2 regions of the Cumulibacter soli genome follow, and region 1 is predicted to be linked to the other one. Evidence: predicted binding sites of a transcription regulator. Region 1 holds the regulator's gene; the other holds the start of a gene.
What was found. The regulator LexA, encoded in region 1, represses DNA repair genes until DNA is damaged. The targets are predictions, from matches to a motif close to TCGAACANNTGTTCGA.
Positions count from the first base shown of each region.

Region 2: E1H16_RS16570 (HNH endonuclease signature motif containing protein) is a predicted target of LexA. The motif match lies at 2,283-2,298, and genes of this name have one in related genera.

Region 1 is NZ_SMSG01000003.1:268,310-272,707, reverse strand. Features, by position in the region: gene E1H16_RS08070 (vitamin B12-dependent ribonucleotide reductase) at 1-450, opposite strand, end outside; gene nrdR (transcriptional regulator NrdR) at 540-1,025, opposite strand; gene E1H16_RS08060 (hypothetical protein) at 1,245-1,847, opposite strand; gene lexA (transcriptional repressor LexA) at 2,154-2,855, shown strand; gene E1H16_RS08050 (phosphatase PAP2 family protein) at 2,859-3,626, opposite strand; gene hflX (GTPase HflX) at 3,636-4,398, opposite strand, start outside.
Region 2 is NZ_SMSG01000008.1:61,202-65,599, reverse strand. Features, by position in the region: gene E1H16_RS16585 (hypothetical protein) at 1-111, opposite strand, end outside; gene E1H16_RS16580 (MFS transporter) at 189-1,568, opposite strand; gene E1H16_RS16575 (TetR/AcrR family transcriptional regulator) at 1,634-2,212, shown strand; gene E1H16_RS16570 (HNH endonuclease signature motif containing protein) at 2,344-4,035, shown strand; gene E1H16_RS16565 (CPBP family intramembrane glutamic endopeptidase) at 4,178-4,398, shown strand, end outside.

The DNA of each region.
Region 1 (4,398 bases):
ACCAACGTTGAACCACACCGGCGAGTTGAAGGAAAACACTTGGTGCAACAACATCCAGGTGAGTTCCTCACCGAAGATCTGCGCGTCAGCGGGGCTCGCGAAGTAGCCGTTGAGCTCGCCAGCCTCGCGGTACTTATTGACTACCCGGTCAATAAGCTGACGCAAGCTGTGTTCCCGGCTATCGGTACCGACCGCGCCACGAAAGTACTTCGTGGTGACGATGTTCGTCGCGTTGATGCTCCACGATTCGGGGAACTCCACACCGCGCTGTTCGAAGTTGATCGAGCCGTCGCGCCAGTTGGTCATCACTACGTCACGGCGCTGCCAGACGACCTCATCGTAAGGGTGCACCCCCTCGGTGGTGTAGACCCGCTCGACGCGTAGACCGTCGTGCGGATAACGCGGCTCACTAGGCTCCGTGCTGCGGATGGGCTGGGCGATGTCGGTCATGATGGCCGGTGTCCTCTCTCGCGCTGTGACTGTCAGTGCGCCGTGCTGATGACGTTGATGGGATAGAAGTGGGTCGGATGACGCGTTACTCACGAAGAGATATCTAGGTTTTGTGACGGATCGGGCTCGGTGGCCTCGGCGCGCAGCAACTCAATCTCGCGCTCGAAGTCGGCGACGGATTCAAAAGATCGATAGACGCTGGCGAACCGCAGGTACGCCACCGGATCAAGCTCGCGTAGGGGGCGCAGAATCGCGAGACCCACCTCGTGGCTCGGTATCTCAGCGGCACCGCTCGATCGCACGGTCTCCTCCACTTGCTGCGCAAGTAGGGCCAAGGCGTCTTCGCTCACCGGACGACCCTGGCATGCCCGCCGGACACCTCGTACGACCTTGTCACGGCTGAACGGTTCGCTCACGCCACTACGCTTCGTGACCGCCAATACGGTCTCTTCGACAGTGGTGAATCGCCGACTGCATTCCTGACAGGAACGTCGACGGCGAATGGACTGACCATCGTCGACCTCGCGAGAGTCAACAACTCTCGATTCGGAGCACCTGCAGTATGGGCAGCGCATGTTGTCCTCCGCCGAGTACGAGCGTCTTGTGGATTCCTTGGGCATAACCCACCGTCCGCCTGTGGACAGCCGGTGGATGACCTGTGAGCATCTCGTGCACAACCTGTGGACGAACCACAAGCGTGTAACTACTAGATGTTGTGGTCAAGACTAGGACGGATCACAATGCGCCGCAACCAGAAACGCGGGGGAATTTCGACGGATGCGCGGACGGCGATGTCAGGAGCCAGGAACGACCAACACATCGCCGGCCTGCACGGCGTCATCGATAGCCAGTCCGTTCGCCGCGCGGATCGACTCGGCGACGTCGCCCACGTCACGGCCGTCAGCTACGCGCTCGGCGACCAACTCGATCGTCTCTCCACTGCGGGCGACGACCTGCGTGGATTCGGCAGGGCGCGGCTGCTCGGACAGACCGAGCGTCAACGCCGAGCACCCTGCGACCACGCCGACCAATAGACCGACGACCGTCACTCGCCCGCGCAGGGTCAGACTCAGTCGGCGCGGGCGATTACTGACTCCGCGCACCGGCGCAGCGACTACCGCGCGCCGCTCACTCACCGGATCCACCATGCTCCGAGCGCGCCGATCTGCGCGCCGCGGCGGCTCGGACACGACCGCCGGCACGATCGGATCCAACTGCTCACCGATCAGCCGCCGTACGGGGACCTGCTCGCGAGCACGCTCCTCGAACATGCCCAGGTCCGCGCGCGCATCACGCAACGCGGACGCACCAATAGTCGGTTGCGACGGCTGCTGGCGCCGGCCGCTCGGACCATCTATCTGGGGCCGACCGAACGGCGTAATCGTCAGGGGCTTCACGCGGCGCGTCGAAGTACGCGAGGGCGTTGCAGTCGAAGTAATCATGAGCCAAAGCCTCACTTATGCCACCGACAAGTTTTTGATGCGAATCTCGTCGGGACGTCCACGGGAAGACCAACCGAGGTTGGGCCGAACTGTTGTTCGATCGAACGTCTGTATCATTAGGCCTCGACCTAATGGCGATGTCAAGACATTTCGGCGTGTCTACTCGAACAAATGTTTGAACTGTGATCAAGTAGTTGGCAGAATGTGAATCGAGACGCCGAGTATTACGGCGCGACTACGACCGCTCGACGAGGAGCCCCCATGGCCGACAAGAAGGATGCGACGGAAGAGCCCAGTGACGGCGACGCCACCGTGCACCATCTCCCCTCCCGCCCTGATGAGGCGTCGCTCACCCCACGTCAGCACCACATCATGGAGGTCATTCGTACAGCGATCACTAACCAGGGATACCCGCCCAGCGTCCGGGAGATCGGCGAAGCCGTCGGGCTCGCCTCGCCGTCGTCGGTAGCGCATCAGTTGCGGCAGTTGCAGGCCAAGGGCTTCCTGCGACGTGATGCGAATCGCCCCCGCGCGGTCGATGTACGACCTGCGGAAGAACAGCATCCGGACGCTGAGCATGCATTGCCCGCCGCGACCTACGTTCCGGTCGTCGGACGGATCGCCGCCGGTGGCCCGATCCTCGCCGAGCAAGCCGTCGAGGATATTTTTCCGCTCCCCAAGGAACTCGTGGGCGAAGGCACCTTGTTCCTCCTACGAGTTACGGGAGATTCGATGGTGGATGCCGCGATTTGCGACGGAGACTGGGTAGTCGTGCGCCAACAGCCCGTGGCCGATCAAGGCGAAATCGTCGCTGCGATGATCGACGGAGAAGCCACAGTCAAGACATATCGGCAGCGCGACGGGCACATCTGGTTGATTCCGCATAACCCGGCGTACGAACCGATTGATGGCGACAACGCGACGATCCTCGGTCGAGTCGTATCGGTCCTGCGACGTATTTGACCCTCAGCGCTCGGCGCGCGGGCTGCGCCGCGGCACGCTCATCGCCGCGGTCGCCCGTTCGCCGAGCGGACTCGCCCAGAACCAACGGACGAACCACAGCAGAATAATGCCCGCGCAGGTTCCGCCGATCACATCTGAGACCCAGTGGTAGCCCATGATGAGCACCGCGATGGCGCACACGATGGGCGCAACGACCGCGTAGATAGCGATGACGCGCCGCACGGTATCGTTCGCGATGTATTCCATGGCGATCCATGCGCCCACCCCCACCAATACGGTCGCATTCACTTGGTGACCTGATGGGAATGCGCCACCCGGCGCCGGCGAGGCGTGCAGGTAGTCGCCGCCCGGATCTGTCGGAAAGCTGCGATCAAGCCAGGCTTTAATCGGATACACCGTGAGGTACATGAGCGCCGATGCGCTGAGCACTTGCACGAACGGCGCGTAGGTGCGGCGCTGCGCGAAGATCACGCCGCACATCACCAGGATCAGTACGAGGTTCGGTCCCCGCCCACCGGTCTGGCTCAGTACCCACCCGAATGCGTTCAGGAACCCGTGATCTTGCATGCCCCACGACAGCAGCCAGTCGCTACTCGTCGCGTCAAACTGACGCAGTAATCCGTCGAAACGCACATCGAGTAGGACGAGTAGCAAGATGGCTGCCGCGACGAGGGCGTGCCAGGCCCGCGGGCGATACGCTGCGCGTGGGCTCGGCCACGCACCGTCCGTATTTCCGCACGGCGGCGCCGGGCGGACTGTTGGTGCACTCACCAGGCCAGACTACGGGGCGCTGCGCGCGTAGGCTTCAACGGCCGATGCGACGCCCGGATAGGCCTTCCCGGTAATGGCGGTGCCGTCGGCGAGGTACTCGATCGTGTCGATATCCGCCCGATTGTGCAGCATTGTCACCAAGTCGCCCCGGTCGTACGGCACCAGGACATCGATGGTGACTGCCGGTCGTGGGAGCGCGCTGTCGATGGTGGCGCGCAGTTCCGCGATCCCATCGCCGGTACGCGCGGATACCGCGACGGCTCCCGGTAGGTTGCTCAACAACACGTCTAGGTCGTTCGGGTCGGCGGCATCAGCCTTGTTGACGACCAGCAACTCCGGAACGTCACCGGCATCAATGTCGGCGAATACCTCACGCACTGCGCTGATTTGCCCCATGGGATCCGGGTGCGCGCCGTCAACGACATGCAGTACGAGGTCGGCATCCTCGACTTCTTCCAGCGTTGAGCGGAACGCTTCGACCAATTGATGCGGTAGCGCGCGGACGAACCCGACGGTGTCGGAGATGGTGTACGCGCGCCCATCAGCGGTTTCGGCACGACGTACCGTCGGATCAAGTGTCGCGAACAATGCATCTTCGACCAACACGCCGGCGCCGGTCAATCGATTAATCAGCGTCGACTTGCCGGCGTTAGTGTATCCAGCGATGACCACGGAGGGCGTTTCGCGCCGTCGACGTGACGAGCGCTTCGTGGTGCGGCCGACCTTCATCGCCGCAATCTCACGACGAAGTTTGGCGATACGCGAATTGATC
Region 2 (4,398 bases), on a different contig from region 1:
CGGTCCGAGTACGACAACCGGGTCTGAAACTGACGTCGCCGACCATTGCAGATCACCGGAGTTCACGGCCTCGTGCCACTCGTTGATGGCCTCTTCCAATGCGTTATCCACGATCGCAACTGTATGCGATCTGCATATAACTGTCACAGCATCGCTTGCCCAATCGCGACGCAAGGACCGTGGGGTGGTTAAGTCTTAGCCGGCGGCGTCGTTTCACGCGGAAATCCGTCGCGGTCCACTTTGATCGCGGCCGCCATGGCAAGAACGGCGAGGACAGCCACCGCCATGACGAGGAACGCGATTCTGTCGGCACCCGTGATGACCGTGCCCGCGCTTGCCACAGCGACACCGATCGCACCGCCGAACTGCTTTGCGGTATTCATCAGGCCGGACGCCGCACCAGCGTGCTCGGGTCGGACCCCTGCGGTGACGAGCGTGGCCAATGGTGTGTTCACCAAGCCACCGCCGATGCCGACAACGACGGTAGGCACCAGGACGGTGATGGCCAAGGCTCCCTCGTCGAAGGCTGCGAGCCAGATCAAGCCCGGGACCGCAATCGCCGCACCTGCCGCAACTAGCGATCGGGGTGCGCGCCGCTTCATCAGGCGCGGCGTGACCCACAAGTTCACAACCAGCATGATCACTGTCAGTGGGACGAAGGCGACACCGGCTTGCGTCGGCGAGAAGTCGAATCGGGTCTGAAACCGATAGGTCAGGAAGTACCACAGAGCGATCTGGAAGCATGCGCCAGTCAACGCCGTCGCGATGTTTCCCAGGACGATGACCCGATCGCCGACGAGATCATCCGGTACAAGTTTTTCGAGCGTTCGGCGCTGCTGCATGACCAACAGGACGAACAGCACGACCGCCACCGATCCTGCCGCAATCGCAGCCGCACTCAGGGTGGGTTCACCGGCCACGGACAGCGCATAAGTGGCACACGCGAACGCAGCGGACGTCAATATTGCGCCGATCAAGTCGATGCGACCCGAGGCACGTCGATCGACTGCTCGCCGATGAAGCACAAACGCGGAGATGATGACGCCGGCACCGATGGGCAGGTTGATCAGTAGCGTGGCACGCCACGAAATGAACTCGGTGAGAATCCCGCTGGCGATGTTGCCCAGCCCGCCACCAGCCAGGCTCACTGCGGTCCAGATTGCGATGGCCCGCGTACGCTCGGTCCCCTGGGAGTAGGTAATCGTCAACAGGGTAAACGTCGCCGGAGACACCGCAGCGGCCGCGATGCCCTGCGCAGCACGGGCCGAGATGAGTACCCACCCCTCCGTCGCCAGGCCCCCGACCAGGCTCGCCAAGGCGAAGGCGAAGACGCTCCAGGCGAGCAACCTGGCGACCCCCACAACGTCCGCCAGGCGCGCTCCCACGAGGAGCAATCCGGCAAATCCGAGGCTGTAGGCCATCGCCACCCACGACGCAGAGACCCGCCCTAGCCCGAGGTCTACTTGGATCGAGGGCAAGGCCACGTTTACCACGGACACATCCAGCACGACGATCAGCTGGGCCAGACACGACGCACACAAAGCGAGTCGTTGCGACGGAGATGGCATACCCCTCCTTGATACGCACGTATCAGTTGATACGAATGTATCATCGTTACGGCGAGGGGGGTCGTATGTCGGAACAGGAACGCAGAGCGCAGATCATGGAAGCCGTAGAGCGGCTTCTAGCCCGCGGCGGGATCAACGCCGTCACCATGAGAGCCGTGGCCGCGGAAGCAGACGTGTCACTCAGACTCGTCCAGTACTACGGCAACACGAAAGACGAACTTCTCAGCGCGACTCTCGAGCGCCTGGCCGAGAAGAGCGTCCAACGGTGGCGGGCTCGCGTCCAACACGAGGGCAGCAAGGCGCCACTTGACGTGATCAAGCTGTTTTTCGACGAGGCGTTGCCGACCGATACAGTCAGCGAGGACTTCCATCGCCTAGGAGTTTCCCTAGAGGCACTGTCGATCTCGGATCCAGGGGTCGCCGGCCAGGCATATCAGTCCCACCTGAGCGGGCTCGCAGATGAACTTGCCGACATCCTGCGGCCCGATCTCACCGCAACCATCGCGCGCCGACTCGCACTTGAGGTGATGGGACTAGCGCATGGGGTCGCGTCGCTATTGATGGCGCGACAGCTATCTGAGCGTGACGCGCTGGCGCTCATCAAGAGTTATCTCGCGCGACTCGAACCTCTGCTGTCCACATAGTTTCGAACCGCTCGACGGCGATCACCGGAGGTGTACTCCAGGACGGGAGTTACAACTAATGCATCATGATTCGAACATGTGTACGATGAGATCAGTACTTTGAACCGTGGATTCGCTGAGGGAGGTTGGTCGTGTTGGAGTCGCATCACGCGCGGTACGTCTCCGCGGACGTGCTGGCCATCAGCGCCAGCCACGATCGGTCTTCACCCCTGGCTGGTGCGGCTGAATCGCTCGCTTCGGAAATCGGTTCGGCACTCGACCAGATGGCGGCGGCTGTTGATGCGTTGATCGCGGTCGGCGACCGCGGCGACTTCGGCGCCCTTGGCCCCGAGGGACTGATCGCGCTCGCTCGGGAGCTCGAGTCTCAGCAGGCCCGATGCATCATCATCGAAAGCCACCTGTACGAAGCCGGGCTACTCGAAGAACTCGGCAAGTACACGTGCACATCCAGCACCGCGCACGCCTTCGCACAACTGCTGCGGATCCGGCCCGCAGAAGCGCGCGCACGCGCCCGCCGCGCCGACCACATACTTCCCACCAACTCCTTCAGCGCCGGCGAAGGCTCACCCAACCTGCCCACGCTCGCGGCAGCAGTACGCGCCGGAGAACTCTCTCGCGACCAAGTCGACATCATCAGCACCGCCATGCGCCGCCTACGCACCAACGCCGACCTCGAACCTGCCGACCGCACCACAGCAGAACAGACACTCGTGCACCACGCCCACGGCATGGGCACCAACGACCTACACCGCGTCGCACAAAAAATCGACGACGTCCTCGCCCCCGACGGGCGCCTCCCCCGAGGTCACCTCGCGCACGCGCGACGCGCAATCAACATCAGCACCGAACGCGCCGACGGCACGTACCGCATTCACGGCTTTCTCACCCGAGAGTTAAAAGCCCGCTTCGAGGCAGCCATCGGCCCCTATAGCGCACCACACCCCGCCGAAGACCGCACCCGCGACACCCGCAGCTATGAACAACGCACCCACGACGGACTCAACGAAGCCCTGCAATACCTACTGGCCACCGCCGGCGGTGTACCGGCCACCGGAGGCACTCCCGCCACCGTGCACCTGACCGTCAACCTCAACGACCTACTCACCGCCCTCCACGCGAACAACGACCCCAGCCACGACACACACGACTGGGCAGCGATCGGCACCATCTCCGGCGGCGACCGGATCACCATCAACGACCTCACACACCTCGCGCACGAAGCAATGCTGATCCCCACGTGGATCACCGACACCGGTGGCATCGTAGCGTTCGGGCGCACCCGTCGCATCGCGACCGAGAATCAGACTCACGCACTCATCGCCCGAGACCACGGCTGCTCATTCCCGACCTGCCAAGCCACCCCCGACCGCTGCGAACGACACCACATAAAACCCTGGTGGAACGGCGGCACCACAGACCTCAACAACCTCACCCTCATGTGCCGACACCATCACCGACACTTCGAAGAATCCGGATGGCGCGCACACATCATCAACGGCCTACCCTGGTGGATCCCACCACCATGGATCGATCCCCACCAACGCCCCGTCCTCAACACGCGGATCGCAATACCCGATCACCATCAGATCGAACACGCGACCACGCAATCGCGCGCCGCGCTCAGCACCACACCCCCGGCAACAAACAACGACGAGGCCGAAGGACTAGACCCCGCCGACGAACTCATCGCCCTGCTCGCAGCCCACATACCCAACCCTCACGAACGCGCAGCCTTCACGCGCACCACCAGACTGCTCGACGACTACACCAACGCCGCGTACAGCAACGCCGACCCCACACTCGCCGACCACACAGCTGCGTAGTGCGGCACGGCGCCGAACGGGAGCAGCACCCGTGTCGCGCGCCATACTCCCGATGTCCGAAGTCAGATACGGGCCTCACACGGCACGGATTACAGTTCCGTTCAGCCGTTCATGCTGCCTATCCACGCCCGCTGGAGCCTTGTTGACTGAGTCATCGCTGACCACCACGCCTACCGACACACACCCGTTGTCGCGCCGCGCCAGCCGCCTCGCGCATCGAGTCGCTACAGGCGGCTGGGCGCTCAAGCAACGGCTACCGAAATGGGCGCGATCGCGGGCCGCTGCCCGTACGGGCATGGTGCTTGTGGCGTTGGCCGCACTCAACATCACGGCGCACCTGTTCGACCTGGACGCGAAGATCGT